Regions from separate parts of the Ruminiclostridium papyrosolvens DSM 2782 genome, predicted to be linked through region 3. Evidence: riboswitches for the same ligand, from Rfam matches in the RefSeq annotation. Region 3 holds a riboswitch; each other region holds the start of a gene.
What was found. Region 3 has a riboswitch for cyclic di-AMP ahead of P0092_RS13275 (C40 family peptidase). Riboswitches for the same ligand answer to the same signal wherever they lie in the genome.

Region 1 (7,852 bases), 190 kb from region 3:
TGTTATATTTGTTAATGATTTGGATTTATTCCACTATTCTTATGAGCGCTATTTGGAAAATCAGTTGAGGAAGAATTTTGGCTTTGAAGGTACTCCAATAAGATTTATCCATAGGCAGCGTGAAAAGGAAGATTAGTCTTAGCATTGTAGAGAGAATAGGAATTTTTATCTTTTAAAAGATTTTTAGCCGGTTTGGCTTGGAGGGAAAGATGGGTCTTTTTGCAATAAAGATTTTATTGGTTATGATAATCGGATATCTCCTTGGGAGCTTGAATACTTCCATTGTTGTGGGGAGAATTTACGGAACTGATATACGCAAGCATGGCAGCGGTAATGCAGGAATGACAAATACATTGAGGACACTTGGAAAAACCGCAGCTATTCTTGTAATATTCGGAGATATTCTTAAAGGAGTTTTATCATATATTATTGGTAACTTGATTATTACTTCCATACCTGATTCAATTACTTTGTTTAATATTTCAGGGATAGGCGGTATGGTTGGCGGTATCGCTGCTATAGCAGGGCATAACTGGCCGTTATACTTTGGGTTTAAAGGCGGAAAAGGTATTCTTACTTCATTTTCAGTGGTAATGATGATGGACTGGAAACTTGGCCTTATTCTTCTGGGGGTATTTGTTATAGTAGTAGCTATTACCAGATATGTATCACTGGGCTCAATATTAGCATGTGCAGCTTTTCCAATAGGAGCTGCCATAAAAGGGAACAGTCCGGTTTTTATTATATTTGCTGCAATATTGTCTATACTGGCAATTAGTCGTCATAACGGGAATATTAAGAGACTGTTGAGTGGAACAGAATCAAAAATCGGTGAAAAGAAAAAAGCTTAATGATATAATTTAATTGATATAGGGAGGCAAACATGAATAGAAATATAGCAATTGTTGGTGCGGGAAGCATGGGTACGGCAATGGCGGTATTGTTATCTAAGAATGGTAACAAGGTTAGATTGTGGTCACCTATGATAGAAGAAATAGAAATGTTAAAGAAAAACAGAGAGCATATTACAAGGCTACCCGGTGTTAAAGTAGCTGAAAGCGTAGAATTTACAAATGATATTTTGGAGGCTTGCAAAGAAGCGGAGGTAGTTGTGCTGGCTGTACCTTCACAAACAACAAGGCAGAATTGCAAAACCCTTGCAAGTATTATTTCAAAGGATACGGTTGTAGTTACCTGTTCAAAGGGAATTGAAAATGAAACCTGTAAATTGCTTTCGGAAATAATGCAGGAGGAATTACCTGATAACAACGTAGCAGTGCTGTCAGGGCCAAGCCATGCAGAAGAAATAGGAAGAGATATACCCACTACTGTGGTAGCTGCTTGTGAAAAAATTGAAACTGCTGAGTTCCTTCAGGATTTGTTTATGACTCCTAATTTCAGAGTTTATACAAATACTGATGTAGTTGGTGTTGAACTTGGAGGAGCTCTTAAAAATATAATTGCCTTATGTGCTGGAATTTCAGATGGTTTGGGGTATGGTGACAACACAAAGGCTGCTCTTATGACAAGAGGAATTGCAGAAATATCCAGACTTGGTGTAGCTATGGGAGGGTGTGCTGACACTTTTTCAGGACTTACGGGAGTAGGAGACCTGATAGTTACATGTACGAGTATGCATAGCAGAAACAGAAGGGCCGGTATTCTGATTGGTCAGGGAAAGAGTGTACAGCAGGCATTGGATGAAGTAAATATGGTTGTTGAAGGTGTAGCAACTACAAAACCTGCCTACGATTTAGCCAAAAAACTTGGTGTTTCCATGCCAATAACTGAAGAAGCATATAGAATACTTTTTGAAGGTAAAGACCCAAGAAGTGCTGTAGGGGCTTTAATGACAAGAGATAAGAAAAATGAAATGTAATATTGATGAAAGGGCTGCAGATAGCAGCCCTTTTTCAGCTAAAAAAAAGCTGCTCGAAAGAGCAGCTCAAAAATAATTACACTATAATTCGTCTTGCTTTCATAAAATTGTTTGCATAATATCCGGAAGTTATATCAGAAATTATAACTTTTCGTGTAGAACTTCCTGATGCCGCATGGATAAATTGTCCTCCGCCAATGTATATTCCAACATGGCTAATACTGTTGTGACCTCCGTCAGTGTCAAAGAAAACCAAATCACCGGCACTCAAGTCCTGACTTGAGACCCGACTACCTTGGGTTGACTGACTTGCAGCAACCCTCTCTAATGAAATATCAAAGTGTTTAAAGACATACTGTACAAATCCTGAGCAGTCAAAGCCCTTGGGGGTTGTACCTCCATAAACATACTCTGTACCCAATAGAGTTTTGGAAAACTTAACTAGCTGCTCTGATAAGTCGGTAGCTTTATCAGACTGCTTAACCGATGTAATGTCATCGGAGTCTTTGGAAAGGGCAATATATTGACTGTATGCCCAACCCGTTTCACCATCTGATGTTTTTACTTTTAACCAATCACCTGAGCTTTCAAGAATACTGAGCTTGTCCCCACGGGTCATACTTCCAATAACCTTTGAAGATGTTCCGGGGTCACTTCGGAGATTTAGAACAGATGCGGAAACTGTTCCAGTCTGAATTTCATCGGCAAAAGATGAAAATGCAAACAATCCCAGGCACAGCACAATAGTTGCAGCACCGGAAATCATTTTCTTTAGTTGAAACATTTAAGCCTCCTATTTATGGCTTCCGAAGTTAGCTGTCGGGTTCGGGCAATAGGATCGCCCTACGAAAAAGACAAAGATGATTATTATATGTACACTTACTAATTATCTTTTTCAGATTAGCCCCAAAATTGGTTCCTCCGTACCTCGTTAAAGAGGATTCAGCCTTTATATAAAAAATTATATCGTGGAATGTTTGTTAATGTCAATTCCCGTATCACTCTTCTCAAGGTTTTCAGTAATAAAACACATTTTTCAATAAATTTATTTTTTTGTAATAATAACTTTTTTCGGACATATATTTAATATTGAAAAAGACAATATACATAGTCCGTTACGGGACGTGTAACAATATAGGGGAGGGTTCTAAGGGTGGATAAATTCAACATATACCAGCAAATAGCTGAAAGAACTCAAGGGGATATTTACATAGGAATTGTGGGACCTGTCAGGACGGGAAAATCAACTTTTATTAAAAGGTTCATGGATCTGTTGGTTATCCCGAACATAGAGAACACATATCAAAAAGAGCGGGCAATAGATGAACTTCCGCAAAGTGCATCCGGAAGAACTATAATGACCACTGAACCTAAATTTATCCCCAATGAAGCAGTAGAAGTTGTTATTGACGAAAACGTACAGCTTAAAGTAAGAATGATTGACTGTGTGGGCTACATGGTCAAGGGTGCAATGGGACATTTGGAGAATAATGCACCTAGAATGGTTTCAACACCGTGGTATGATCATCAGATACCTTTTGAGGAAGCGGCTGAGCTTGGGACAAAGAAAGTAATCAATGAACATTCAACCATAGGTATTGTAATCACAACAGACGGCTCAATTTCAGATATCCCCAGAGAGGATTATGTTGAAGCTGAAAGAAGGGTAATAACAGAACTGAAGGCTATAAATAAACCTTTTGTGGTTATTATCAATTCAACAAATCCCAGAGATTCAGAAACATTGAAGCTGCGTGATGAGATGGAGCAAAGATATGGTGTAACAGTAATCGCAATGGACTGTCTCCAAATGAGAATTGATGATGTTGATACTGTTATGGAGAAGGTTCTTCACGAGTTCCCAATCTGTGAGATAGGTATCAATATACCAAAATGGGTTGAAGCTTTGGAGGATTCTCATTGGTTAAAGTCAGATATTATAACTTCAATAAGGGATACTTTTAAATCAGCCACAAAAATACGTACAATAAAGGATGCTCTGCCTTCTTTTGAGCAATATGAGTTTGTCAAAAGGGCAGTAATAGATAAGGTAAGCCTCGGTGAAGGAAATGTTCTAATTGATTTATCGGCTGCTGACGGACTTTTGTATAGAATTTTAAGCGAAGAGTCGGGAATGGAAATAGAGGGTGAACATAAGCTTATAAGCCTTATAAAAGACCTTGCAAGAGTAAAGAAGGAATACGACAGGGTAGAATATGCCTTACATGAAGTCAAGGTAAAAGGCTATGGTATGGTCTCACCCCAGATGGAAGAACTTACTTTGGAAGAACCGGAGATTATAAAGCAGGGTAACAAGTTTGGAGTGAAACTCAGAGCAAGTGCTCCTTCAATACATATTGTTAGGTACAAACAGAAGCGTAATTGCAACAAGAGGAGGCACCGGTACAATAAAACCGCATGACTTTAAAATTAATGTTCAAATTCTAATAGGGGTTTCATAAAAATAAAACCTGCAAATTATTTGCAGGTTTTATTTTTATTATAGTGCCGATGATGTAGCTTGACTTTATTGGTTTCCAGATGTAGCATTATTTTAAAAACATGTATAAATCAGGATAAAATTCTTTGTGAAGGCGCATCAAATGAAAATTGATTTAAATATAGAGATATATTAGTTATATGAGTAAATAAATGTAACATTTAGTACTGAACTTAAATATTATGCAATATGTGCGCTTTTTATTAATGTAGGTAATAGAGCTATTATTTAATTGGTAACATATTAATATAAAGAAAAAAATATCGACAAAGAAAGAAAAATAGGATATAATGGTGTAAAATGTAAGTGGCGGTGATTGAGTGCTAGAGGATATAACAAAGAAAATCACTAAAGAGATTGTATTAAATATCCCGGGAATCTCAGAAGAAAAAGCTGAACAAATTGATTATGGTTTATATATGGCTTTTGCAGATGGTTTGAAATTACTTGCAGTGTTGATTACTGCATTACTCCTGGGACAATTAAAGTATGCCGCAGTTGCTGTGATAGTGTTTTCATTAAATAAGTCCTATTTAGGAGGAGTACATGCGAAAACGCAGATTGGATGTGTAATTACCCACTTTTCATTTATTTTTGGTACTGTATATATGGCACAGATTCTTAGTATAAAATTCTTAAATATAGGTTTATTTGCTATAGCAGGAGTTTTGACATTTTTATACGCACCTGCAGATCTGACGTCAAAACCGATTGTTACTGAAAAAAGAAAAAGGGAATTAAGGATAAAGGGTAGTATTTTATTAGTAGTGTGTTTTGTTATTACACTAATAGTTCCTAATATTTACTCAAATATCATTTCAGTAATTACACTAATTTCAACGGTTAATATTACACCAATAGTGTATAGATTAACAAAAAATAAGAGGGGTGGGATAATTACATGAAGGGTAAAATTAAATTACTGGTACTAACTGTTCTATCTCTAATTGGAGTATTTGCAGCTACTGCTTCAGCAGGCGCATGCTGGTTTTGGTCTTATTATCAAAAAGACTGTCCAAAATCATTACTCAAGTAAGCAAAAAGAGGCTGTTAAGCCTCTTTTGCTATTCTCAGAACTTGTGAGAATACCATTCTTTTCTTATCGAATATAGTAGAACTTGAAATATTTTTATATGAAGCGAGTATTTTATTTGCAATGACTAATCCGTTTCCACGATCCGCTCCTTTTGAAGAACTTTTCGTGTTAGGTGTTTTAACACATTCGTTTTCAATTCTTATTGTAAGACTCTCATCAGTACTTAAAATTTTCATTTCCAGCTTAAGCTTTCCGTTATTTAAAACCTCTTCCAGTGCATTGTCAAGGTAAATGGCTATTACCTCACATAAATCAGAAATTTTAATATTAGGAATGGAATCAACTTCGCCTATGGTATCCAAGTCAAAAATAATTCCATGGCTATTGGCATAGTTTACTTTTGATGATATTAATCCAAATAATCCCGCATTTTTAATGTTATAAATAGCAGTATTCCCTATACTTTGACTTGTTCCTATTATTTCTTTCAGGTATGAAGCAGCCGCTTCATACTTATTCATTTGGTGCATAGCGTATAGGACAGAGAGGTGATTCATCTGATCATGTTTTATACGTCTTAAATCATGAAGTGTATTTGAAAGAGATTCATTATAAAATTCCTGCTGCTTTTGTTCTTCCTTCTTCATTTCGTATTTATGATAGATGTTTATATACCAAGCAGAGAAAAAGAAATATGAGAGTGACGAAACAAGAACAATAACAAATGATACAGGATCAAAGTGAACTACGAAATGCATTCCAAGAAATGAGGCCATTATCAAAATAGTAATAATGAGTAAAATACCTACAGGTGTAAGGTTTTTTATATTTCCGATTAATTTCGCATAAGGTATAAATTTTATAAGAACCAATGCTAGGCAATAAATAATCAGATTCATAACGAAAAATAAAAACAGATTATTATTTATTGTTTCAGGAGTTGCATTAATACCTACGGAATAAAAAATCAATGGTACTGTAAAATTTCCTACTCCCATAAAAAGTATAATCAAACAAAAGGATAAAACGGATTTTAGCCAATCAACACGTAGCAGGAATTTAGTTAATATTATATTTAGGATTGTCAAAATTATAGATTTAAGAAATTGTAAATTGTCGGGAATTGGAAGTATACTCATCCACAAGGTAGAAAAAACACCGTTTAGAATACCATTACAAACAATAAATGCAACTAATAAATTCAGTTGTATTTTTAAATTAAAATTTTCTTTAAGAAATAAGTAAGTTATGCAGGCAGTTAGCATTGCAAATACTGTATTTATTAAAAGCTGACCGATTATAAGCACTATAATTTCCCTCCAAGCTCGGAATACTTGATAATATCTTTATTATTTTTAAATCAAAGGGCAATTAATTTCCAGTACACCTTTCCTAATTTACATTATATTACGTTTTTCCCCTTAATGATATCATTTATTGTAAAAAAAATGATATTTTAAAATATTTTTATTGCTTTTTCGATTATTTTGTTCAAAAATAATTCAACTCACTAATAACACATTATAACATTTAATTATATGTTATCAAAATAGTTTTTTACTTGTTTTGGTACACAAATATTTTAAAGTAATAGGAAATAATTAAACGGTTTTATATTTAAATCATAAAAAAGCTTTTAACTAATAAATTTATAACAGACAGAAAATACATTGGAGGTTAAGATGGCTTTTAATGATGAAGCAGTAAAGCTTGTGATAGTGGAAGTTAAACTACACATTAACCAGCGACTGTTTGAACAGGGGTATATAACCGAAGAAATGTATACAAAAGCGAAGGAAATAATTCTGAAGGGATAGAAATGAAGGTTGTAAATGTAGTACTTGATCAGTGCTTTTTTGTTGGGAAACGATATAATTGAATTTGTTGACAACAATTACATAAAATGGTAATATTTGCTTTAAGAGAAAATAATTGATTTGATGGTATCTAGAAATCTGAATATTAAATGGTATACAAATGTCAGAGCTGACTTTCTTGTCAAGCAAGGTGAGGAATTTTTGAGGAAACTGGAAAAGGCCGGATGTAAAATGCTTACATTTGGTGCGGAATCGGGAACTCAAAGAATAATGGATATGATAGATAAGAATGGTGATATAGCAGATTTATACACGATTGATAAAATGATAAAAAAGAGTAAAATTATACCTCATTTTTGCACTATAAGAGGATTTCCCATAAAAAAAAAGAAGAGGTAAAAAATACCTACCTTTTGAGGTGTTTTCGGCAGTACAAACGTTGGCCGCATTTTCCAGTATACCTTCGGGATTTCTGGCTGGCTATACCTACAGCATTAATCCGTATATACCGTTTATACTGGTAGTTATTCTGCTCTGCATATCTATGATTGTATCGTTTATACTTGCCTTATTAAGCAAGATAGGGAAGCGTGAAAGTGATACTTATTCTTTCTTTGGTT
Region 2 (7,852 bases), 710 kb from region 3:
TTTTGATTGCTTTGAGTAGAATGCCGCTTCTGCATGATAACAGTTAAAGAATAATGAAATAATAAAAAATACAGTAAATAAGCCTGTTAATATTCTTTTTTTCATAGAACTCCCCCTGTCAGTTACTAAATTTGTTTTTATAATATATAGTCTGCAAATCTTTTTAAAAAATATTATAAAAACAACTTCTTTACCTCCATAAAATCTTCACATAGAAATGATATTCTTACTAAAGGTTAAATACACAGATTACGAAATGAAGGAGGAAATATGATGAATATAATTCTTCAAGTAGAAGGCATGACATGTACAGGCTGCGAAACTAGAATAGAAAATGCAGTTAAAAAACTGGATGGAATTGAAAAGGTTAAAGCCATTTACAACAGTTCAAATGTTTACGTAACATACAATGCTGATGCCATTAAGCTTAAAACAATAATAGATACAATTGAGAAACTTAATTATACGGTGAAAAATAAGCCCTCAGATACGACAAATAACATAAAGACTTCAAATATTTCCAATAATGAGCCGGAATGGCCGGGAGTCGGTCAAATTGCAGGGATAGCGGTAATTGTACTGGCCCTCTATGTAATTATCAAAAATACTATTGGGTTTAACTTTGTACCTGAAGTGAACCAGTCAATGGGGTACGGAATTTTGTTTTTTATAGGGCTGCTGACATCACTGCATTGTGTGGCAATGTGCGGAGGGATAAATCTATCGGTATGCGTCCGGCACAAAGCATCAGACGGAGATTCGAAGCTTGATAGACTAAAACCAAGCCTGTTATACAGTGTGGGCCGTGTGATATCTTATACCATCATAGGCGGAATTGTAGGAGGAATAGGCTCAGTTGTCAGTTTTTCAGGTGCTGCAAAGGGTTTAGTTGCAATTCTTTCTGGTATTTTTATGGTTATAATGGGTATAAATATGTTGAATATTATTCCGGCGCTTAAAAAGTTTAATCCCAGAATGCCTAAGATTTTTGCCAAAAAAGTACATGAAAACAGCGGAAACCGCGGGCCTTTGGTAGTTGGATTACTGAATGGTCTTATGCCATGCGGACCTTTGCAGGCAATGCAGCTGTATGCCTTGGGGACTGGAAGTGCCATGACAGGGGCTTTATCAATGTTTCTATTTAGTCTTGGGACGGTTCCCCTAATGTTTGGGTTTGGCGCTGTCAGTTCATTCCTTAGCAGCAAATTTACACATAAAATGATGAAGGTAAGTGCTGTACTGGTATTGCTTCTTGGTATTATAATGTTAAACAGAGGCCTTTCCCTTTCTGGATTCAATACAAATCCAGTCTTTGGCGCATCATCTACCCAAGGGGGAGTTGCTAAAATAGAGGGAAATGTTCAGATAGTTACAACAAAGCTTGATTCCGGCAGGTACAGTCCTATAACGGTTCAAAAAGGTATTCCCGTTAGATGGATAATTACAGCTGAGTCAAAGGATATAAACGGCTGTAACAACAGATTAAACATACCTGAATACAATATTGAGAATATGCCATTAAAGGCCGGAGAAAATGTTATTGATTTTACCCCTGACAGGGAAGGCAAATTTGTATACAGCTGTTGGATGGGAATGATTAGCAGTAATATTAAGGTTGTAAGTGACGTGTCGTCTTTACGTGATGAAGACGTAACAGATAATAGCGATTCTCAAGGTGCTGTTTCAAGTTCAGGCGGCTGTTGCGGAGCCGCCTCCAAGGCTACTAAATTTGCAAACGGGAAGATTCCTACTGACGAAGTAGCTATTTCAAAGATAAACGGAGATAAACAGGAGGTAACCGTAACAGTAAACGATTATGGGTATTCACCTGCAGTTGTTATTTTACAGAAGGGTATACCTGCAACAATTAAGTTTAATACTGACAAATTGAACATATGCAATAGCATAGTTGTGTTTCCTGAGTATCAGGCACAGATGGATTTAAAGAATGAAAAGGAAACACCGGAATTGTCTCCGACTCTTGATTTTACCTTCCAATGTGGAATGGGCATGTTACATGGCTATGTAAAGGTGGTAGATAATATAAATACAATTAATATTGAAGAAATAAAGAATCAAGTAAACAGCTATACACCGTCTGCAGGGTCATCAGCAGGAGGATGCTGCGGATAATGTATAAAATATTACAACAATAAAGGAGCAGATAAAATGAATAGGAAAGAATCCCTTAAAATCACAGGAATGAGCTGTGCGGCTTGTGCAGCAAGGATTGAAAAGGGTCTGAATAAGCTTGATGGAGTTTTGAATGCAAATGTTAATTTTGCGGTAGAAAAAGCAACTGTTGAATACGATGACAGTTTGACCGATTCAGCAAAATTTCAGGAAACAATCCAAAAACTTGGTTATGGTGTTATAGAGGAAAGCGCAAAAACCGGAAACAAAGTTGAATTGAAGCTTTCCGGCATGTCGTGTGCGGCATGCTCTGCAAAAATTGAGAAAAAGCTTAATAAGACCGAAGGAGTAGTAAAGGCAGCTGTAAACCTTGCCACAGAAAAAGCAAATGTTGAATACGACCCGACTACGGTAAAAGTTTCTGACATAATTAAAATAGTTGAAGGCTTGGGCTATGGAGCGGAGATGGCTGAAGAGGTAAACAAAGATACTGAGAAAGAGCAAAGGGAGAGGGAGATAAAATCCTTGAAGCTTTCTCTGATTGTCTCGGCAGTGCTAAGTACTCCTCTTGTACTCGCCATGATACTGGGAATGCTGAAGCTTGACAGCCCTTTGCTTTCATTTCTTCATAATCAGTATTTTCAGCTGATAATAGCAACTCCTGTACAGTTTATAATCGGTTTCAGATTTTATAAACATGCATATTACGCATTGAAATCAAAAAGCGCTAACATGGATGTATTGATATCAATGGGTACATCAGCTGCATACTTTTTTAGTCTTTACAATGTATTCTTCGAGGAAGTTCATAAAGGCATGATGAAAGACTTGTACTTTGAGGCGGCAGCGGTTATTATTACGCTTATTTTGCTGGGTAAATATCTTGAAGCGGTTGCAAAGGGTAAAACTTCAGAAGCAATAAAAAAGCTTATGGGTTTACAGGCCAAGACGGCCAGAGTAATTAGAAACGGAACTGAAGAAGACATTCCTATAGAAGATGTTCTGCCCGGTGATGTGGTTGTTGTAAGACCGGGAGAAAAAATTCCTGTTGATGGTAAAATATTGGAAGGCAATTCATCCATAGATGAATCAATGCTTACAGGAGAAAGTCTTCCGGTTGAGAAGAAGGCAGGAGATGCTGTAATAGGAGCAACCATCAACAAATACGGGACCTTCCGTTTCGAAGCCACAAAGGTAGGCAAGGATACTGCATTGTCACAAATAATCAAGATGGTTGAAGATGCTCAAGGCTCAAAGGCTCCAATTCAGAAGATTGCCGACAAGGTTTCAGGTATATTTGTTCCTGTAGTAGTGGCAATTGCGTTATTAACCTTTGTAATATGGCTGATTGTAACAGGTGATGTGACAAAGGCAATAGTAAGTGCGGTGGCAGTTCTGGTTATTGCGTGTCCATGTTCCCTGGGGTTGGCAACTCCTACGGCAATAATGGTAGGTACCGGAAAAGGTGCTGAAAACGGAATACTCATAAAAGGCGGAGAACATCTGGAGATGGCATACAAGCTAAACGCCGTAGTTCTTGATAAAACAGGAACAATTACTAAAGGCCAGCCGGAAGTTACCGATATAGTTGTTATAGATACTTCCTATAATGAACAGGAAATATTAAGGCTTGCAGCAATTACAGAAAAAAGTTCAGAACATCCTTTGGGAGTGGCAATTTATGAGCATGGTAAACAACAACTTGGCAATATAAATGACCCTGACAGATTTGAAGCAATACCGGGCAGAGGCGTAATGTCTGTTTTAGACGGCAAAAGAATTTATATTGGTACCAGAAAGCTGATGAGTGAACAGGGTATTGATATGGGAAATGTTGAAGCTGCCATAGCAAGACTTGAAGACGAAGGCAAAACAGCCATGCTGATGTCTATAGACAGCCAACTTACTGCTCTTGTTGCGGTTGCGGACACTTTAAAGGAGAGTTCAAAGGCTGCAATTGCTGAGTTGAAAAATATTGGTATTGACGTATATATGATTACAGGTGACAATAAAAGGACAGCTAATGCTATTGCAAAACTGGTAGGTATAACTAATGTACTGGCGGAGGTACTTCCTGAAAATAAGGCAGAGGAAGTAGAAAAACTAAAGGCACAAGGCAAAATAGTAGCAATGGTTGGGGACGGAATAAATGATGCTCCTGCATTAGCTACTGCAGACATCGGTATGGCAATAGGCACAGGGACGGACGTTGCAATTGAAGCAGCAGATATTACCCTTATGAGGGGGGATTTAAGAACCATTCCGGCTGCCATAAGACTATCAAGAAAAACAATGACCAAAATAAAGCAAAATCTTTTCTGGGCGTTCTTCTACAATATTATAGGCATACCATTTGCTGCACTGGGATTACTCAATCCTATGATTGCTGGCGGTGCAATGGCCTTTAGCTCTGTTTCGGTAGTAACAAATTCATTAAGCTTAAAAGGTTATGAGCCAATGGATAACCGTAAGTTTGATAATGTTGAGGAATGGCAGAAACAAGAGTGGAATACGGGGAAAAAACAATAATCAGATATTAACGCATATTACCAGAGTTTTGACCCCGCAAATAATTATTAATAACACGAATTATATATTGACTGCTTGTATTTTTTGATTTGATTAAAGGAGGTGGTGAGAAGCAGTTTAATTAAAGTAGTCAAAAAAACTTGCTGAATCTTCGCCAAAAGCGCGAAGTACGGAGGAACCAAGAAAAAGGGGGTTAATCCATTTTATATGGTAGGGTGATCCTATTACCCGAACCCGGCAGCTAACTTCGGAAGCACACTATAGGAGGAGTAATGAAACAAAAGATTACCAAGGCAATTGCAGGATGTATTGTCACCCTGATTTTTGCATTTGCAGCTACGGCTGTTATGGCTGCAACAATGCCTGCAAAAGTAGTAGGTACAAGCGTAAAAATGAGAAAGTCACCAACAACATCTTCCTCAATTGTAACCAAATTGACAAATGCAAAAGTAACTGTTACAGACTATTCAAAAGGCTGGTACAAGGTTTCATATAACAAGAAAACCGGCTGGGTTAGCAGTAACTATGTTAAATTGCAGTCTGTAAAAGGAGTTATCAATGCAAGTGGTGTAAATTTCAGGAAAAGTGCCGGAACTTCAAGTAAGGTTATAAGCAAGCTTAAAAGAAGTACTTCCGTACAGATTCTTGATGTCCGAAAGGGTTGGAACAAGGTTAAGATAGGCTCAAAGGTGGGCTATGTATCATCCAAATTTGTGAATATATCAACTGCCAACACACAAATTTCCAGAGGTGCATCAGCAGCCGGATTTGCTGTCATTGAGAATGATGGCTCAGTAACCGGTAAACTCATTTCTTATGCCCGTCAATTTGAAGGGGTCAGATATGTTTATGGCGGGGCAAGCCCACAGACAGGTTTTGATTGTTCTGGTTTTGTAGGCTATGTATACAAAAGGTTTGATGTCAGTCTTAACAGGTCTGCACAAGGTATGTATTCTAATGGAGTTAAGGTATCAAAGGGCCAGCTGAGAGCAGGAGATATCTTATTTTTTGATGCTTCAAGCAGAAAAGAATCAGGACAAATAGACCACGCAGGAATTTATATGGGTGGGGATACCTTTATTCATGCATCTTCGTCAAACGGCAGAGTCCTTGTACAAAAGCTGTCTGAATACAGGGGTACTTATATTGGAGCAAAAAGAGTAATTTAGAAATAACGTAAATATTAAATAATTTATAGCCGTAAAATTCATCTTTTGGTGTTTTTTGCGGCTTTTTGTTGAAGGGAATTATTTCAATCCATAATGCATAAAATAATAGTTCTTGTTGCATTTGCAACAACCCTGAAAATAGTTTTCTTGTATCATTAATAGTATTGAAGCTAAAAGACTATTTTGGGGAGGATTTGCACATAACCAAGTTTTTGCTTTGTCTGATAAAGTAGTAGATGCAGTTAAAACCGGAGCCATAAAAAAGTTTATTGTAATGGCAGGTTGTGACGGAAGAATGGAAAGCAGAGAGTATTACACTAAATTTGCTAAAAAACTCCCAAAGAATACGGTTATTCTAACTGCCGTGTGGCGTTTTTAGCTCCAAATGTTATAAAATATCTTGTAGATAATTTTGGTATTGGGGGGATTGGATTAGTAGATGCAGATTTAAAACTGCTTATAGGGTAAGTCATGGCATTAAGTGGTAAATATTCATAAATTTTAAGAAAAATATTCAACTTTATTTGTAGAAGTTGCACCGAATAGTAGATAAAGATAGAAAATTATGATATAATTGGAAAAGAAACAAAAAATTTAAAAGAAAGGAGGATATTTAATGAGAAAGAAATTAATGAAAGCCCTGACTTTAGGCTTATCAATCGTGTGTTGTACCTTTGCTCTGAATGTGCAGGCGGTAACACCATTAACGATTACCGATACTAAAACGGGAACCTTTGACGGATACGACTATGAGTTGTGGAAGGATAGTGGTACTACCAGTATGACGTTAAACGGTGGCGGTAAGTTCAGTTGCCAGTGGAGTAATATCAATAATGCATTATTCCGTACCGGTAAAAAGTATGATGAGACCAAGACGCATCAGCAACTTGGAACCATCACATTGGACTATGCAGCAAACTATCAACCATCAGGAAATTCATACTTGGCCGTCTATGGTTGGACTGTCGACCCACTTGTAGAGTATTACATTATTGATAGTTGGGGCAATTGGAGGCCACCGGGAGCTACGTCAAAGGGACAAATAACTGTTGATGGTGCTACATATGACGTATATGAGACTACTCGTGTAAACCAACCTTCAATCAAAGGTAATACAACTTTTCAGCAGTATTGGAGTGTTAGGACATCGAAACGTACAAGCGGAACAATATCCGTAAGTGAACACTTCAAAGCATGGGAAAAGATGGGTATGAAAATGGGTAAGATGTATGAAATCTCACTCGTTGTAGAAGGGTATCAAAGCAGTGGCAGAGCGGACATTACTGCAATGTCACTTAATGTTGGGGGCGGAAATCAGCCTGTGGTAAAGGGTGATTTAAATGGTGACGGAAGTGTTAATTCTTTAGACTTTGCAGCATTAAAATCACATTTAATAGGAGCTACAAAACTTTCTGGTGCAGCTCTTTCTAATGCTGACGTTAACGGGGACAGTCAAGTAGACTCTCTTGATCTTGCAACTATGAAAAAGTACTTATTAGGTATAATAACTACTTTCTAATATGAAGTAGTGTTATACTATACCACAAAGGAGCAGTCGTATACCCTTAAAGGTAAGCGATGCTCCTTTTTAGTAAGCCAGGTAAGGACGCTTAATTAGTTTTACCAAATCAAAGTGTCATTTATTAAGGGTAATAAAATAAGGAGTGTGTTTTTATGGACTATAGTAAGGCGGTCTCCTATTGGGTTGAAAAAGAGAAAAATGCGGTTAGGATGGACCGCAACGAACTTTTGACAAGGGTAGAGAAATTTATTATGACACATAATACTTGCGCCTTGGCCACAGGCTTCAGTGATTTTGTCCGTTGTACACCAATTGAGTACAACTACAAAGACGGGAGATTCTGGCTACTTTCTGAGGGTGGCCTGAAATTTAGAGGGCTGGAGGGAAATAAAAATGTCTGCCTCGCCATCTACGATGAATATACCGGCTTCGACAAATTGGGAGGGATGCAGGTCAACGGTGTAGCAGAGATTGTGGAACCCGGGACAAATGAATACAT
Region 3 (7,852 bases):
TCTATTCTCAAGTGAAGGGTTTCTAATCCCAGATTCAATAAAAATGCATTATTTGCGGACATGTAGCACCCATAATCCCTGATAAGCTGTACTCTTGCTTTAGTTATGTATGCAGCTTTACCACAGTCTCTTGTATAAACCATACCGTGATATGTGTCATCAGGTTCTGTTAAACCCGGGAACTTGCCATTATCCCAGTTGAATTTGCCTGAGTCAACTATAACTCCGCCAATGCTTACGGCATGTCCGTCCATGTACTTTGTAGTGGAATGTACTACAATATCAGCACCATACTCAATTGGTCTGAGCAAGATAGGTGTTGCAAAGGTATTGTCAATTATAAGGGGAACATTGTTTTTATGGGCTATTTTTGCAAACTTTTCTATATCAAGTACACTAATTTTAGGGTTTGCAATTGATTCACCGAACAGAGCTTTTGTATTAGGCTGAAAAGCTTTCTGAATCTCTTCTTCCGAGCTGTCTTGATCAACAAAAGTTACACTTATACCGTGTTTTTTCAAGCTGGCACCGAAGAGATTTATAGTGCCACCGTAAATTGTTCCGGAGCAGACAAAATGCTCTCCTGCTTCACATATATTCAGAATTGATATCAGTGAAGCAGCTTGTCCTGATGAGGTACAGAGCGCACCGATACCGCCTTCCAGTGCAGCAATCTTGTTTTCAACACATTCAACGGTGGGATTGCTTATTCTGGAATACATGTGTCCGGGAACCGATAAATCAAAAAGCTTGGCAACATGCTCAGTTGAGTCATATTTGTAGGTTGTACTCTGGTAAATAGGGAGTACACGGGGTTGACCGTTTTCAGGTTTATAGCCTTCCTGAAGGCACTTGGTTTCAATTTTCCATGGCATATAATCACCTCATATAAAATTAAACTAATTATCTCTAAAACGAATATTATTTTCTTATAACAAAAGAATATAAAATAGAATACATATTTGTCAAGACATGTGTGAATATAATTATATAAAAAAGAGAAAAGACTATGGTTCATCCATAGTCTTAAAGACAACAGTTTATCTAAATTTTTCGATATCATCCTCAGACATCTTACTGTCATCATAAGTATCTTCTCTGGTGGTACTTTGAAATCTTATTGGAATACTATTTATAATTCGTTCAAAAACCGTTAAAAGAGAGTCATCGTCTATTTTTCTGTTTCTCATTGCCAATACCTCCGTCTGCCATATTTTGGCCATATAATAATGTGAATACCTTTAATAGTATTTTGCTGCAAAATAGAAAAGATATGCTTCCAATAAAAAACTGACACAGTAGAAATACCATGTCAGTTTTGGGATTTTATAAAACTATTAAAATTAATTCAATTTAAGCTGAAGCTTCTTCGGATATTTTAACAAAATCATCAGAATCAGAAGAAATACATCCGAATCTAAGCTTTGATATTACAATGTTTAATGCAAAGAAACCAGCCATTATAGCAACCAAAACAATTAGGCTCTGAGTCAGAAATCCGCCATTAACACCTGAAATCACTTCTCGCAATACGTTAACTGAGTATGTCATTGGCATAAACGGATTAATTACGTTGAAGAATCTTGGAACAAGCTCCATAGGGAAGGTTCCTCCACAGGAAGTAAGCTGTAATATCAAAAGAAGAATAGCAATAAATTTGCCCACATCCCTTAACTGTACAAGTAAAAATCTCATTATAGAAGTAAATGACATTGAAATTATTATACTTGTGAGTACAAAAAGTCCAACATTGGTAACATTCAGGTGTAAGGCTTTAAGAATAACGATATCCAAAACCAGTGCCTGAGCAATGCCAATGAAAGTATATGCAAAAAATCTCATATAGCCTTTAGAAGCTGAAGAGAATCTGCGGAATCTTACTTCCTCATCCAGATAAATTGCAAAGAACATCATCAATGCACCAACCCAAAGGGACAACGATACAAAATAAGGCGTAAAGGCGGTACCGTAATCAGGAATACCGTATACTTTCTTTTCCGTAATTTTAACAGGAGATGCAGCATATTCTTTCAACCCGTCAGTCCCGTTCATTTGACTATCGGCCTTGAGAAGAGAAGAGGATACACCGTTGCCGGCTTCAGTTACTCCAGCCTTAAGTTTAGCTAAACCGTCCTGAAGCTTTGTTTCACCGCTAAGGATAACAACGGAATTCTTTGATAATTCCTTACTGCCACCTTCCAGTGCTGAAACACCGTCAGATAGTTTGGCAACTCCGTCTTTGACGGATGAAGCACCCGAAGCAAGCACTTTAGATTTATTGGAGGCAGTTTTTATGCTGCCGGCAGTATCACGTATACCTTTATTAATCATTGGATAAGATTTATTCAATTTATTTGCTCCAGCAGAAAGCTTATCTATACCTCCGGTTACAGAACCCAACTGTGCAGCCAACTGTGAAACGCCGCCTGCAACTTTTTCTGAACCTGCAGCAAGCTGTTTTCCTGAAGTGGATAACTGGTCTCCGCCTGCTTTGAGCTGTTCAGGAACAGACTTTGATGCTTCCAGAGTAGCTATTACAGCTTTGAAATTCGGGTCTGTCATGGCTTCCGGATGGCTTGCAGCATATTTTTGAATAGAGGTTGCCAATACGGATTGAGCCTGCGAAACCTTGTTTACAGATTCTATATATTTATCTACACCTGAAGTATAGGACTGCAAACCGTTATTTAAGTCTGAGCCTCCTTTAGAGAGCTGAGAAATCTGTGGAGCAGCCTTGGTAATGCTTGAATTCAATTGATTTAAACCTGAATTCAGATTTGACAAACCTGACATAAAACTGTTTGAGCCGTTAACCAAACCGGTTATTTTATCGGAACCTCCGGATAAACTCCTGTAGAACAGTTCTGCGCCATCGCTTAGCTGCTTTGAACCTTGTGCCAGAACAGCAGAACCATTGTTGACTGCTATAAGTCCGTCGTTCAGCTTATTAACACCAGCATTAAATTTTTTCTGACCGTCTACAATTTTACTATTGCTATCGTAGAGTAGTTCAGCTCCGTCTTTTATTTCATTTAAGCCGTTATCAAGTTTCTTTAGATCAGCAGGAAGTTTATGTATTTGATTTAAAAGGGTTCCTACAATTTCTTCAGAAACGGACTTGGATACTTTATCCTTAAACTCTAGTGTAATTCTGTTTAGTACTTGACTTGCAAGATAATTTCTTTTTTCATTAACAGTATATGTTAAATTACCTTGAGTCTTGTTACTGCCGGCAGCGGAAGAAATATTTTTGGAGAAATCATCAGGTATATTAATCATAGCGTAATACCTTCTGTTTTCTACACCGTCTTTTGCATCAGATTCTGATGTAACAACCCATTTAAGATTTTTATCGTTTTTAATATTGTCTGTAATTTCTTTACCCAGATTTCTGCTTACACCGCCAATAGTTGCTCCGTTATCCTGATTAACAACGGCTACAGGAAGCTTGTCAAGTTTGCTGTATGGATCCCAAAAAGCATCTAAATAGAAGAAACTGTAAACCAATGGTATTAAAATAACTGCAACAACTACGGCAAATTTCTTGTATTTTCTTAATGCTTGCATAAATTTTACCTCCCTTTTCTCTGAATATAGATGTTCGTTTGAATTTTACTTAGTAATTTCGAATGTTTTAAATTAAAAATAATTTGAAATTCCAAATATTTCGACAAAAAAAACTATTTATTCCTAAAGCTAAAAATATCATCAAAGTGTGAATCAAGTGATGAAAGTATATTAATCAGGGCTTTTCTTTCGTCCTCACTAAGGATACCGTATATCTTTTCAGCCAGTATATTCCTAATAATAATAATTGATTCAAAAACATCTTTCCCAGTGTCAGAAAGAGAAATAAAAACTTGTCTACGGTCTTCATTGTCCCGTCTTCTGATGACATAACCTTTTTTTATAAGTCTGTCAACAGTAACAGTAGGAGTACCAAAAGTAACACCTAAAGAATTTGCAATTTCTGACATCCTCTTATCTTCCTCACCGTGACCTATAACAACTAATGTGTTGATTTCGATAACAGTAAGATCGTCAAGTGTTTTACTGAAAAATTTCTTACTCTCAAGTTTATTGTACTTATCAATAAGCTTTCTAAACAGTTCATCTACAATAAGTAAACTATTTTCTGTTTCTGAGTTCATGGTCTTTTAATCCTCACTTAATTTGAATTTCAAACTATTTTATTTTAATATACTACTGAATGTTTAAAAAGTAAACTGTTTTTGGAAAAAAATCAGTAATCACTTACAAATTTTGGGATATGTATTTACTTTAATACAAAATAATGGTAAAATAAGTATATATTTTACCAAAGAAAAGAAGTGGGGTTACATAATGCAAACAAATATTTACACACTTAACAAAGAAGTCGAGTGTCTTAAGCAGCAGCTTTATGATTTGTTGGATAATGAACCATGGGCGAAACACGACATTCTTAAAATCAGCAAGAGATTAGATGACTTAATTTTACAGTTTTATAGTTTAAATTAGCAACTACGATTAATTTCAATACATTCATGAATTACACATTCGATTAATGACCTTCTTTCAATTTGACTTATATGCTTTAAATTATTTTGGATATAACTGATTTTAAGTTCACTATTACTCTTAAAATCAGTTATATCTATCAAATTTTTTTTAAACACTTCCAGTAACAGTTTAAGAGTAATATAAGAACATTCAAACAATTGCTCGTTAAATACCTTACACATTTTCGGTTCCCCTTTCTGTCTTTTGTAAAATGCTTAGCTTATATAATAAAAATAAAGCTAATCACATTATATGTCAAATATTTCCTAATATGGGCTGTTTTTTATACCGTATTATTTGGTATAATTCATTGTATCAACACCTATTGTTCAGTAAGGATATGGTTATATGCTAAAGCTAGATATCTTGTTTGATGATTTACATTTAAAAAGTATTAGTTACAGAAGTGTTAAAAATATATATTCAATCTACGAAAATACGGATGGCTTTAAATTTGCAACAGGAGTTTATGGTTTTATAAGCTATGATGTATTTTCCAGTCAGCTTTTCAAATTTATATCTAAGGATAATGTATTCTTTTTGGATATTTTTCTTAAAAAAAAGGATTCGTTTATAGGCAAATCCATAGGTTTGGTCAAAGGCTCCTTGTCTGTTGAGGAAAATATACTCTGGATAAATTCATTTGCCATTGATTTACCGTATCAATCAAAGGGCTATGGTAAAAAAGTAATTAGTATTCTCGAGAATTACTTTAAAAATTCATTTAATGTAAATACTTATTGTCTTTCCGTAAGCAAAAATAATATATCCGGTTTTAAATTTTGGGAAAAATGCGGTTATACCGAATATGAATTTGACACCTTATATGATTTAAACAAAATAACCGAACATGCTCTGATTATGTGGAAGAAAGTGTAAAAAACATTAATATTACAAAATTATTACCAAAAAATTGCTGTTTTATTACTAAAAGTTTGACAAACTGTAATAAATTAAATATAATAATAACGAATTAAATAAGCTGAATCCTCGAAAGAGGTACGGAGGAACCAAGATTTGGGGTTAATCCATTTTTATTGTTTTAAGGAATGGTAGGGATGTCCTATTGCCCGAGCCCGTCAGCTAACTTCGGAAGCGCTACTATAGGAGGGGCCAATGACAGGTAAGATTACCAAGGTACTTGTCGCTTGTATTTTCGCCTTTTCACTTGTGTTAGTATGTTCTGCTGCAATGGCTGCTTCGCAGTCGGCTCAGATTGAGGGTACTGGCGTCAATGTAAGAAAAGAGCCTAATACTTCAGCAAGTGTCATCACTAAACTTTCCAATAAGAGAGTTTCAGTGCTTGATAAGTCTAGCGGTTGGTACAAGATTTCTTTTGATGGAAAGACCGGATGGGTAAGCAATGACTACATAAAGGTTATAACCACAAAAGGAAGTATTAATGCTAATGGTGTCAATTTTAGAGTGGGTGCCAGTACAAGCAGCAAAGTAATCAGTTCTTTAAAAGAGGGAACAGATGTACAAATACTGGATACACTTAATGAATGGCACAAAATTAAAGTGGGTTCAAAGGTTGGATACGTTTCGAAGAAATTTGTTTCTTCAGCAGCGAATTCAGCAAAAACTTCCCGTTCTACGGAAGCTGCGACATTTGTCAGCGATGATGATGATTCTCAAGTTGGCAGAATAATTGCATATGCAAAGAAGTTTATTGGTGTAAGGTATGTTTATGGTGGGAAAAGTCCAAGTGGCTTTGATTGCTCTGGCTTTGTCGGCTACGTGTATAAGAATTTTGGCGTTAGTCTTAACTGCTCAGCATCAGGCATGTATTCAAACGGAACAAGGGTTTCTAAGACAGCTTTAAGGGCTGGCGATTTGTTGTTCTTTGATGCATCTTCCAGAAAATCAGCTGGTGAAATAGACCATGTTGGTATTTACTTAGGTAACAACCAATTTATTCATGCATCAACTTCTAATGGAAAAGTGCTTATTCAGTGTCTATCTGAATATCGGGGAACTTACATTGGTGCGAAAAGAGTAATTTAAATCTTATCATAGACCACGAAAACGTCTTTTATAAGACGTTTTTGTGGTCTATATTAACTTTCAATTTTTATCTTGAAAATTCATAATTATTAATTCTATAAACTTAATATGGAGGTTGTTTTGAATATCAAAAGACCGCTCTGTCTTTTTGCTGTGTCCTTTATTTTGGGGATACTTCTTGTAAGCTGTATTGGATTGAATTCCTTTCTTATCACTTCATTCATAATTTTATTAACTATAATATGTTTTCTTAAAAATTTCGGAAAATTTAAAACTACAATTTTTATATTGCTTTCTTTTTTTATAGCAGGCGGGATGCTTTTCTATAATGCAGAATATCGCTATACCAAAAGCTTTAATCAGTATTACGGCAATCCCATAGAAGTAAAAGGTTTTATTGATAGTGAAGTACAGAATTCGGAGGACGGCAAATCAAATTTTGTTTTGCAAACAGAATCTGTAATTTATAAAAATAGGACCTTCAAGGTCAAAAACAGGATACTTGTTTATGTAAACAATATTAACATAAAAGGCTATAGAGCAAAAATCAGTTTTACGGGAGTTGTTGAAAAGCCAAAGCCTGCAACAAATCCGGGAGGCTTTGATTATAGAAGATATCTGGCATCTGTGGGGATTTCCGGACGAGTATATTTACATGGTGCATCCGATATTCAAGTCTCAGGTAAAAAGGGAGGTGGCTATTTATATAAAACAGGGTATGCAATAAAGAATAAAGTTGTTGACATAATCAGTTCTTCTCTGGATAAAAATCAGGCAGGACTACTGGAAGGTATGCTCATAGGATATAAGGACGGCTTGGATGAAAATGCCTTCAAAGCGTTCAGTAAAGCCGGGCTTACCCATATCATGGTAGCCTCGGGAATGAATATTGCATTTATTATTATGCCCTTTACTTTTATTTTCAAAAAGTTGCGTTTGAGCAATTTCAAAGCTAACATAATTACTATTTTTATACTTATATTATTTGTATTTGTTACGGGTTTTTCTGCCTCGGTAGTCAGGGCGGTTATTATGGGAATAATAATTTTGGCAGGCAGAATTATTATGCGTGAACCCGAAATATATACCAGTATTTCAGCCTCGGCACTTATTATACTGATAATTAATCCTTACACACTATTTGATATAGGATTTCAGCTATCTTTTGGTGCAACTTTGTCCCTTGTTTTGTTTTATCCGCGAATTAAGTCCTTTACCGAAGGAAAATATATCCCTAACGTAGTTTCAGATACACTTGCAGCAACCGTTGCAGCCCAATTGGGTGTTATACCCGTTACCTTGT
Region 4 (7,852 bases), 530 kb from region 3:
GTTTAGTTTGCTTAAGGACTTATTTATACCCGGATTAATGGCTCTTGCCAGGCTGTAAAAGGATTTGAATCCTTTATTGGTAAGCTCCTGCTCAAGGGACTCTATAATGGAAGTTAATAAACCTTTTCCACGGTAGTCCGGCTGAGTTGCGCAATCGGTTATTTCTGCGTTCATATTTAACAAATCCAACTCTGCTGATGCAATACTTATGATTTTGCCATTTTCAACTGCAACCTTAAATATGGTTTGTCTGTTAATAATTTTACTCAGATAAACTTCATTAAAAATGGGCGTCGGATATGTTGAAAATACGCTTGAGAATAATCTGGCCATCTCAGGTATATCATTACTTTCAGCTCGTCTTATTGTATACTTAATCGTATCTGTCGGACGGGAATTTGTGGAATATAAAGTAGTATTCTCAAGAATTTCATTTTCTTTTTGAATGAAATCTGATATTTCACGCTCTTTGTCAATAAAGTAAGATACACAATATGCATCTTCACCGTCAAAAAATCCGTTTATTAACCCCTCAACTTTAAAATGCAAATTTCTAAAGGTATCAAGGTTTTTAATTCTGCAATTTGTTATTACTTTGCCAAGTTCAATTTCTTTTGCGAAATCTAATATATTTAGTATCTCTCTGGTCGAAATATTATCATAGTCCAGGATTTTAAGTCTTTTATTAATCTGGTCTATAAATATTTTAACTTTATCTATGTTGCTGTAGTAAATAAGTTGATTATTTTCATGTAATTTATGATTTAATAGTGTCATGAAATTGTTCCCTTCTGTTTATTCTAATATTGTTTCTAGGAATAAGACAAATTTCCTTTTCTTGAAATAGTTTTTCTAATCCCCTGCATGCGCTTTCCTTATACTTGTCGCATAAACCACATTCGTGACATTGGTGTGTTTTATCCTGCGGCTCTGTATAACTGCATATTACTCCTTCAAAATTCCTTAATATAACTTTATCATTTGATTGTGATAATAAATATTGAGGGTTTACAGGAATTTTACCGCCGCCGCCTGGAGCATCAATAACAAAGGTTGGAACTGCAAAACCTGATGTATGACCTCTTAGCATTTCTATTATTTCAACCCCGACTGTCACCGGAGTCCTGAAATGTTCAATTCCCTCTGAAAGGTCACATTGGTAAAGATAATATGGTCTTACTCTTGACTTCACAAGTCCTTGGACCAAATTTTTCATAATGTAGGGACAATCATTTATATTGCTGAGTAATACAGATTGATTACCAAGGGGAATACCGGCATCTGACAACATTTCACATGCTTTAATTGCCTCAGGGGTCAGTTCATTCGGATGGTTGAATTGAGTATTAATCCATAAAGGATGGTATTTTTTTAGCATATTACATAATTCAGGGGTAATTCTTTGAGGCATGACGACAGGTACTCTTGTGCCAATACGAATTACTTCTACGTGATTTATTGCTTTTAAGCTTTTGAGTATATATTCAAGACGTTCATTCGATATACATAAGGCATCTCCACCGGACAGAATAACGTCTCTTATTTGCTTTGTGTTCTTTATATATTCAATTGCTTTATTAACATTAGTAATAGAAAGCTCTTTATCGTCGTTTCCGGCAAATCTTCTCCTTGTACAGTGTCGGCAATACATTGAGCACTGATCGGTAACAAGAAGCAATGCTCTGTCCGGATACCTATGGGTTAGTCCATTAACAGGACTATCTATTCCTTCGTGCAGTGGATCACTGCTATCACATGTTGATATATATGTTTCATTAATTGTAGGTACGGCTTGCTTTCTTATGGGGCAAGCCGGGTCTTCCGGATTCATTAATGTTACATAGTAAGGAGTTATTGCCATTCGTAGCTTTTTCAGACACTTCTCTATTCCCCTTATTTCCTCAACAGTTAAGTTTACTACCTGTTCCAATTGAGTAATCGTTGTTATTCTATTGGCAAGCTGCCATCGCCAATCATTCCATTCATACTCGGTTACGTTCTTCCACATAGGTATGTCCTTATAATTTCTTTGCATCAAATCTCTCCCTTCATTTCCTTAGATGCTAAGTCTATAGAATTTTACTTAGAAATGTTTGAGTTCTTTCATTCTGTGGATTAGTAAATATATGATCAGGAGTTCCTTCTTCGAGGATTTTACCATCATCCATAAAAATCACTCTATCGGATACTTCTCTTGCAAAGCCCATTTCGTGACTCACAATAATCATTGTCATTCCTTCAAGTGCCAATTCTTTCATTACATTGAGTACTTCTCCAACCAACTCCGGATCAAGGGCTGAAGTTGGTTCGTCAAATAAGATCATTTGAGGTTTCATGGCCAAGGTACGTGCAATTGCAACTCTTTGTTTCTGACCGCCTGACAGCATAGCCGGATAAGCATCCTTTTTGTCAATTAACCCCACCTTTTCAAGAAGCCCCAAGGCCTCGGGAATAGCTATCTGTTTATTTTCACCTTTAACTTGGACAGGTCCTTCTATAATATTTCCCAGGACTGTTTTATGAGGAAATAAATTGAAGTGCTGAAAAACCATACCAACATTTTGACGCATTTTATTTATTGTTCGTTCTTTGTTTTCAATTCGTACCCCATTTATATTAATTACACCTTTTTGTTTTTTTTCCAGAAAATTAATACATCTCAGTAATGTACTTTTTCCTGAGCCGCTGGGCCCGATTATTACTACTACCTCGCCTTCTTCCACCGATAGATTTATTCCTTTTAATATTTCATGTTTTCCAAAACTCTTGTGTAGATTCTTTACTTCCAGCATCATGTTTATCTCACTCCTATCTGTCACTAACGGCTAGTCTTTTCTCAAGTTTATGCACGAAGAATCCAAGTATTGAGGTCATTATAAAATAATAAATTCCAGCAATTAAAAAGTACTCCATAAAACGGAATGTAGAAGAACCCATCTGTTGAGATTTAAGTAATAACTCTTTTACTGTTACTGCACTAGCAAGTGAGGAATCTTTTGTCGCAATTATAAATTGGTTTCCCAATGGTGGAACAGCTCGCTTTAAAGCCTGAGGAAGTATAATACGGTACATAGCCCTAAATTTACTCATTCCAATAGACCGGGCAGCTTCAAACTGCCCTCTGTCTATTGATTTAATTGCGCCTCGGAATATTTCTGATATATATGCCCCATTGTGGAGACCAAAAGCAATTATTGCAGAAGGATATGCGGAAAGATTAACAATATCAGTTAACCCATAATATACAATGAATAATTGTAATAATATAGGCGTGCCTCTGACCAAATTAACGTAAAAAGTTGCTGGATAATATATAAGCTTTATTTTAGAAATTCTGCACATTGACGTTAAAAGTCCAATTACCAAACCGACTATTATGGCTGCAGCTGTTATTTTTAGTGTTTCAAATGCCGCAGGTAAAAATATCGGAAATTTTTCAATTAGTATGCTCCAATCGTATTTCAATAAATTATCCTCCTGCCTATTTCAAATCGTCCGGACTGTTTATTTTTGAATCATTCCTTACAATTAATTGTGCACCTGAATAATAGTAAGGGTCTGTGAAGTCAACTACTTCAGAACGGTCCTTACTTATAGCCATACTACCAAAAATACCGTCATAGCGTTTACTCCTCAGGCCTTCAAGTATTCCGCTCCAATCGGTGGTAATGGGTTCGTAGCTGACCCCCAGTCGCTTTGCTACTTCTTTTCCAATATCGACATCGAAGCCCGTAAGTTCTTCTTTATCATTGAAGTAATTAAATGGAGGATAACCTCCGCTCATTGCAAATTTTATTTTTCCCGCCTTCTTAACTCTATCCAGACTATCATCAGTTGCAGGTTTTTCATTGGGGATTGTTGGTTTATAATCAACTCCATCAAGGATATTAATGTCGAAATATTTTTTACTGATTTTTTCATATGTACCATCAGAAATTATTTCATTTAATACTTTGTTTATAGCCTGTCTCAGGGCATCGTCCTTCTGATTAATTGCAACCGCAATGGTTTCTTTATATAATAAATCTCCTGCAAGTTTTAGATTTTTATAGCCGCCGTCTCTTATACCGATTGTTCCAACCATTCGGTCTGTTATTACTCCATCAATTCTTCCGTTGGACAATTCCCAAAGAGTCAATGTATCATCCTTGTAAAGCTTTACTTCCTTAACTTTAGTCAGCTTTCTAGCTTGTTCTTCAAAGGTTGTTCCGGTAACCACTCCAATATTTACTCCTTTACTTCCACATCCTGCCAGCAATATAAGTATTAGTATTACCGGGAAAATAGATTTCAATTTGTTTCTAAACATTAACTGCGCCTCCCCAAATTAAATTTTCTTAAAAATAAAAAAACACTATGAAAGAGTTATCCATAGCGCATAAAAGGGTGTACCTAATAAAAGGTACAACTAATGCATATTAATCACCTTCTCTTTCAATGCTTACGAGATTAGCTGACGGGTTCGGTTTGAAAGATTACCCTACCTTAACTACGGACTCACCCCAAATAATTGGTTCTCCCGTTCCATTCTATGGATTAAGCAAAATTTATATATTAAGTTTTAATATTACTTACTATATTTTTTAAATAAATCATCCAAGGCTTCACGTAACAAAAAAGCTTCTGTTTTTTCTTTTTCTTTTGACAATCCTGCCAGTCTGTCAACCTGTGTTTTAGTAAAGTAACTTGATTTCAAAACCATACTTTCTGCTTCTGACAAGCAGACTCTATTCTTTCCAAGCTTTTTTGCCCTGAACATTGCACTATCAGCAACCCTGAAAAGTTCAACTGCGTTTTTGGCATCTCGTGGATAACTGGCTATACCACAGCTTATAGTAATATAAACATTCTCTATTTTATTGGAATCACTCAGCGGAAACATATTGTCCGAAAGATATCGTCTTATTTCTTCCATTTCCATAAAACTTCTTTCTGCACCTTTTTTAACAAGAAGAAAGTTAAATTCATCTCCATGACGAGTAACTAAATCCATACCTGTAAGGTTTTGTGTAAATATAGACACAAGTTTTTCAATAACCTTGTCTCCTATTTTATACCCATATATTTTATTTATACTTTCAAAATTATCAATATCTGCTACAGCAATACTAAAGGGTCCATCAGCATTTGAAATAAACTCTTGAACCTTTTCAATAAACTTTTCTTTTGAAACTATATTGTTATCCATATATATTATCTCCCTTATATATTATCATATCAAACTTACATATATATGTAAACACAATAATGTATTATTAATATATGAACATTATAATCTAAATGTTCGTTTTTAGTCTATGTTTACAAATCTCTTAATATTACGATGGAGAAACAATATAGATATCATATTAAAAGGAGTCTTAATCTTTTACCATAAAAAACGCAGGATACAAGACACGATATAATTCAAATTTTTGGTGTTATGGAAACATCTGTTCGAGGGAACATATCAAAGACTTTTTTGGGTGTTTTTTGAAAACGCCGGTTATTCTAAACGCTATTAAATTCCAATATTTAATAAGAATCCAATTAAAAGTGCATAAATTATAACATATGCTAAATACAGCACAAACCGTCTGGTACCCAATACAATTTTCACAGCACCCAAATTGGTTATTTTTGTGGCTGGCCCTGTAATCATGAAAGCTGCTGCAGATCCCATGCTCATACCGTCAAATAACCACTGCCGCAAAAGCGGTATTGTTCCTCCTCCGCACATGTAAAGCGGAACACCTATTGTAGCTGCTATCAGTACACCAAATCCCTTGTTGCTACCAAATAAATTAGCAAATGCATCTGCCGGTACATATCTCTGAAACAGCGCGGATAATAATATTCCCAGAAGAAAGTACAGACCGGTTGCTTTCACATTTCTTCCAAAATTTTTAAGGAAACGTAGTAGAATGTTGGCATCTGTATCATGGCTCTTCATTTCAGAAAAACCGCTGAAATTAAAAAATGATTTTTCTCTGTAGAATAACTTTATTAGCAACCCTGCCATAAATCCACATAGTAAGCAGGCGATAATTCGTACAATCAATGCCTTAGTTCCCAATGCTGCACTATAAATAATCAGCTGAGGATTTAACAAAATCGATGACATCATAAAAGCAGCCAGCCAGTCGTCTCTCATACCCTTCTCTGAAAAGGAAGCGGCAATTGGAATTGTTCCATACATGCAAAGCGGAGAGATTATCCCAAGACAACAGGCAAGGAAAATGCCTAATACCCCAAGCCTCTTATTCTGCAAGCCACTGAACAGCCGATGTATCCGTTCCTTACCAAACACCGACACCGCAGACCCTATGAGCATGCCTAACAGCCAATATGTAAAAATCTGTTCCAATTGTACACTAAAGTAATAGAATAAATATATAAACTCACGCTGCAGTATATCAATCATTAATATTCACCAATTTATAAGTGCGACAACCAAGACCTATTTTCTCTGCGTATTCCAACGTATGTAATCCATTCAAATCTTCAATTCTTTCTTTGAGGGATTCACTGCCTTTTGCAGCATATACAAGATCTATACATGCCTTATCCAGCGCTACCGGGTCAGTGGATGCAAGTATTCCGATATCAGCAATCTCCGGTTTTGCCGGATTGCCGTTACAGTCACAATCTATGCTAAGATTATTCATCACATTGATGTAAACAATATTCCTTCCGTTTCCCAAGCTGTCAGAAACTGCCTTACCAGCCTCACCCATAGATTCCAGAAAGGCATCCTGATTTTGTCCATATATACTTGAATTACTATTGCCGGCTGTATGGATCAGACATTTTCCTTCCCTCGAACCAAGACCTATTGAAATATTCTTAATAGCACCTCCAAATCCGGCCATTTCATGTCCTTTAAAATGAGATAATACAAGATATGAATTATAATTGGAAAAGTGTGCTCCTACAAGATCTTCTTTCAGATGGGCTCCCCCTGATATCGGCAGCCTCATTGAACCGTCGGCATCCAAAATATCTACCTTTGCAATCGCGGTAAAGCCATGATCCTTCGCGACCTGCATATGCATGGCTGTACTGATTCGGGAGCCTCCATACGCTGTATTACATTCCACAATTGTACCCTTGACTGACTGCACCAGTTCTTTAATCAATTTCGGCTTGAGATAGTTACTAGCCGGCGGCTCACCTGTGCTGAGCTTCACTGCAACATTACCTTTCGGTGTCCAGTCCAGCGCCTTATAAGCAGCTATTAAACCCTTGGAGCTGATGTCAGGAGTCATATACACGATTGGGGTTTCTCTCTTTGAATGGGTTACTGATGGAGTTGATGGTGAGGTTGATGATAAGGTTGACGATGAGGTTACCACAGCAACTTCATTAACACTTTCCTTAGCATTACTGCATGCTACGAGGCAAGGCATAATTACAATGCTTAAAACAATACCTATCATACTTTTAATATTCATATTTCTTATCCTCCCACTTTTTCAATACTATAAATCAGAAGCAATATCAAATACATGAAATTTATTCCAAAATTTACTTTAACATACAATTCTAACCCAAGTCAATTGCTGTATCAAATTGAGCAATTTATTCCAATTTTTTGCACAATATTACCTTTAGAGTGACTTATAATCTTCATAGGGAAATTCTTCATATTTCACTGATGTAAACAGTAAGGACTGGTTTGTAGCAAAAGTATGGACTGCAGCAAATGCATCCTATATGAGCGGATACCCTGATAATTCATTCAGACCATATAACTTTATATCACAAGAACAATGTGCAATGGCTATATTCAACATTAGTTATAAATGTTCAGTTCGTGTTAGGATTTTATGTAATTTCGGAAGTATTGTACAAATGCGGTCCGCTCCATCCT

Region 1: it holds a riboswitch for cyclic di-AMP, as region 3 does, so the genes downstream of both, P0092_RS14220 (C40 family peptidase) here and P0092_RS13275 (C40 family peptidase) in region 3, are expected to answer to the same signal.
Region 2: it holds a riboswitch for cyclic di-AMP, as region 3 does, so the genes downstream of both, P0092_RS10525 (C40 family peptidase) here and P0092_RS13275 (C40 family peptidase) in region 3, are expected to answer to the same signal.
Region 4: it holds a riboswitch for cyclic di-AMP, as region 3 does, so the genes downstream of both, P0092_RS11240 (transporter substrate-binding domain-containing protein) here and P0092_RS13275 (C40 family peptidase) in region 3, are expected to answer to the same signal.

Annotation. Positions count from the first base shown of each region.
Region 1 covers NZ_CP119677.1:3,166,154-3,174,005, reverse strand. Annotated here, with positions in the region: gene der (ribosome biogenesis GTPase Der) at 1-136, shown strand, start outside; gene plsY (glycerol-3-phosphate 1-O-acyltransferase PlsY) at 210-851, shown strand; gene P0092_RS14225 (NAD(P)H-dependent glycerol-3-phosphate dehydrogenase) at 884-1,879, shown strand; gene P0092_RS14220 (C40 family peptidase) at 1,956-2,663, opposite strand; cyclic di-AMP (ydaO/yuaA leader) riboswitch at 2,666-2,837, opposite strand; gene spoIVA (stage IV sporulation protein A) at 3,033-4,301, shown strand; gene P0092_RS14210 (accessory gene regulator ArgB-like protein) at 4,700-5,284, shown strand; gene P0092_RS14205 (AgrD family cyclic lactone autoinducer peptide) at 5,281-5,415, shown strand; gene P0092_RS14200 (sensor histidine kinase) at 5,430-6,722, opposite strand; gene P0092_RS14195 (hypothetical protein) at 7,098-7,232, shown strand; gene P0092_RS14190 (radical SAM protein) at 7,356-7,631, shown strand; gene P0092_RS14185 (hypothetical protein) at 7,651-7,852, shown strand, end outside.
Region 2 covers NZ_CP119677.1:2,259,929-2,267,780, forward strand. Annotated here, with positions in the region: gene P0092_RS10510 (metallophosphoesterase) at 1-105, opposite strand, end outside; gene P0092_RS10515 (urease accessory protein UreH domain-containing protein) at 271-2,133, shown strand; gene P0092_RS10520 (heavy metal translocating P-type ATPase) at 2,170-4,662, shown strand; cyclic di-AMP (ydaO/yuaA leader) riboswitch at 4,794-4,934, shown strand; gene P0092_RS10525 (C40 family peptidase) at 4,935-5,831, shown strand; partial or broken gene P0092_RS22120 (hydroxylamine reductase) at 6,019-6,195, shown strand; gene P0092_RS10535 (glycoside hydrolase family 11 protein) at 6,448-7,350, shown strand; gene P0092_RS10540 (pyridoxamine 5'-phosphate oxidase family protein) at 7,506-7,852, shown strand, end outside.
Region 3 covers NZ_CP119677.1:2,973,885-2,981,736, reverse strand. Annotated here, with positions in the region: gene P0092_RS13310 (O-acetylhomoserine aminocarboxypropyltransferase/cysteine synthase family protein) at 1-875, opposite strand, end outside; gene P0092_RS13305 (hypothetical protein) at 1,041-1,223, opposite strand; gene P0092_RS13300 (YhgE/Pip domain-containing protein) at 1,354-3,567, opposite strand; gene P0092_RS13295 (MarR family winged helix-turn-helix transcriptional regulator) at 3,681-4,151, opposite strand; gene P0092_RS13290 (aspartyl-phosphate phosphatase Spo0E family protein) at 4,345-4,500, shown strand; gene P0092_RS13285 (hypothetical protein) at 4,497-4,724, opposite strand; gene P0092_RS13280 (GNAT family N-acetyltransferase) at 4,891-5,421, shown strand; cyclic di-AMP (ydaO/yuaA leader) riboswitch at 5,513-5,654, shown strand; gene P0092_RS13275 (C40 family peptidase) at 5,659-6,549, shown strand; gene P0092_RS13270 (DNA internalization-related competence protein ComEC/Rec2) at 6,670-7,852, shown strand, end outside.
Region 4 covers NZ_CP119677.1:2,446,093-2,453,944, forward strand. Annotated here, with positions in the region: gene ablB (putative beta-lysine N-acetyltransferase) at 1-777, opposite strand, end outside; gene kamA (lysine 2,3-aminomutase) at 758-2,035, opposite strand; gene P0092_RS11230 (amino acid ABC transporter ATP-binding protein) at 2,070-2,792, opposite strand; gene P0092_RS11235 (amino acid ABC transporter permease) at 2,809-3,465, opposite strand; gene P0092_RS11240 (transporter substrate-binding domain-containing protein) at 3,482-4,309, opposite strand; cyclic di-AMP (ydaO/yuaA leader) riboswitch at 4,423-4,553, opposite strand; gene P0092_RS11245 (GGDEF domain-containing protein) at 4,568-5,188, opposite strand; gene P0092_RS11250 (permease) at 5,501-6,403, opposite strand; gene P0092_RS11255 (DUF362 domain-containing protein) at 6,396-7,433, opposite strand; partial or broken gene P0092_RS22135 (S-layer homology domain-containing protein) at 7,642-7,852, shown strand, end outside.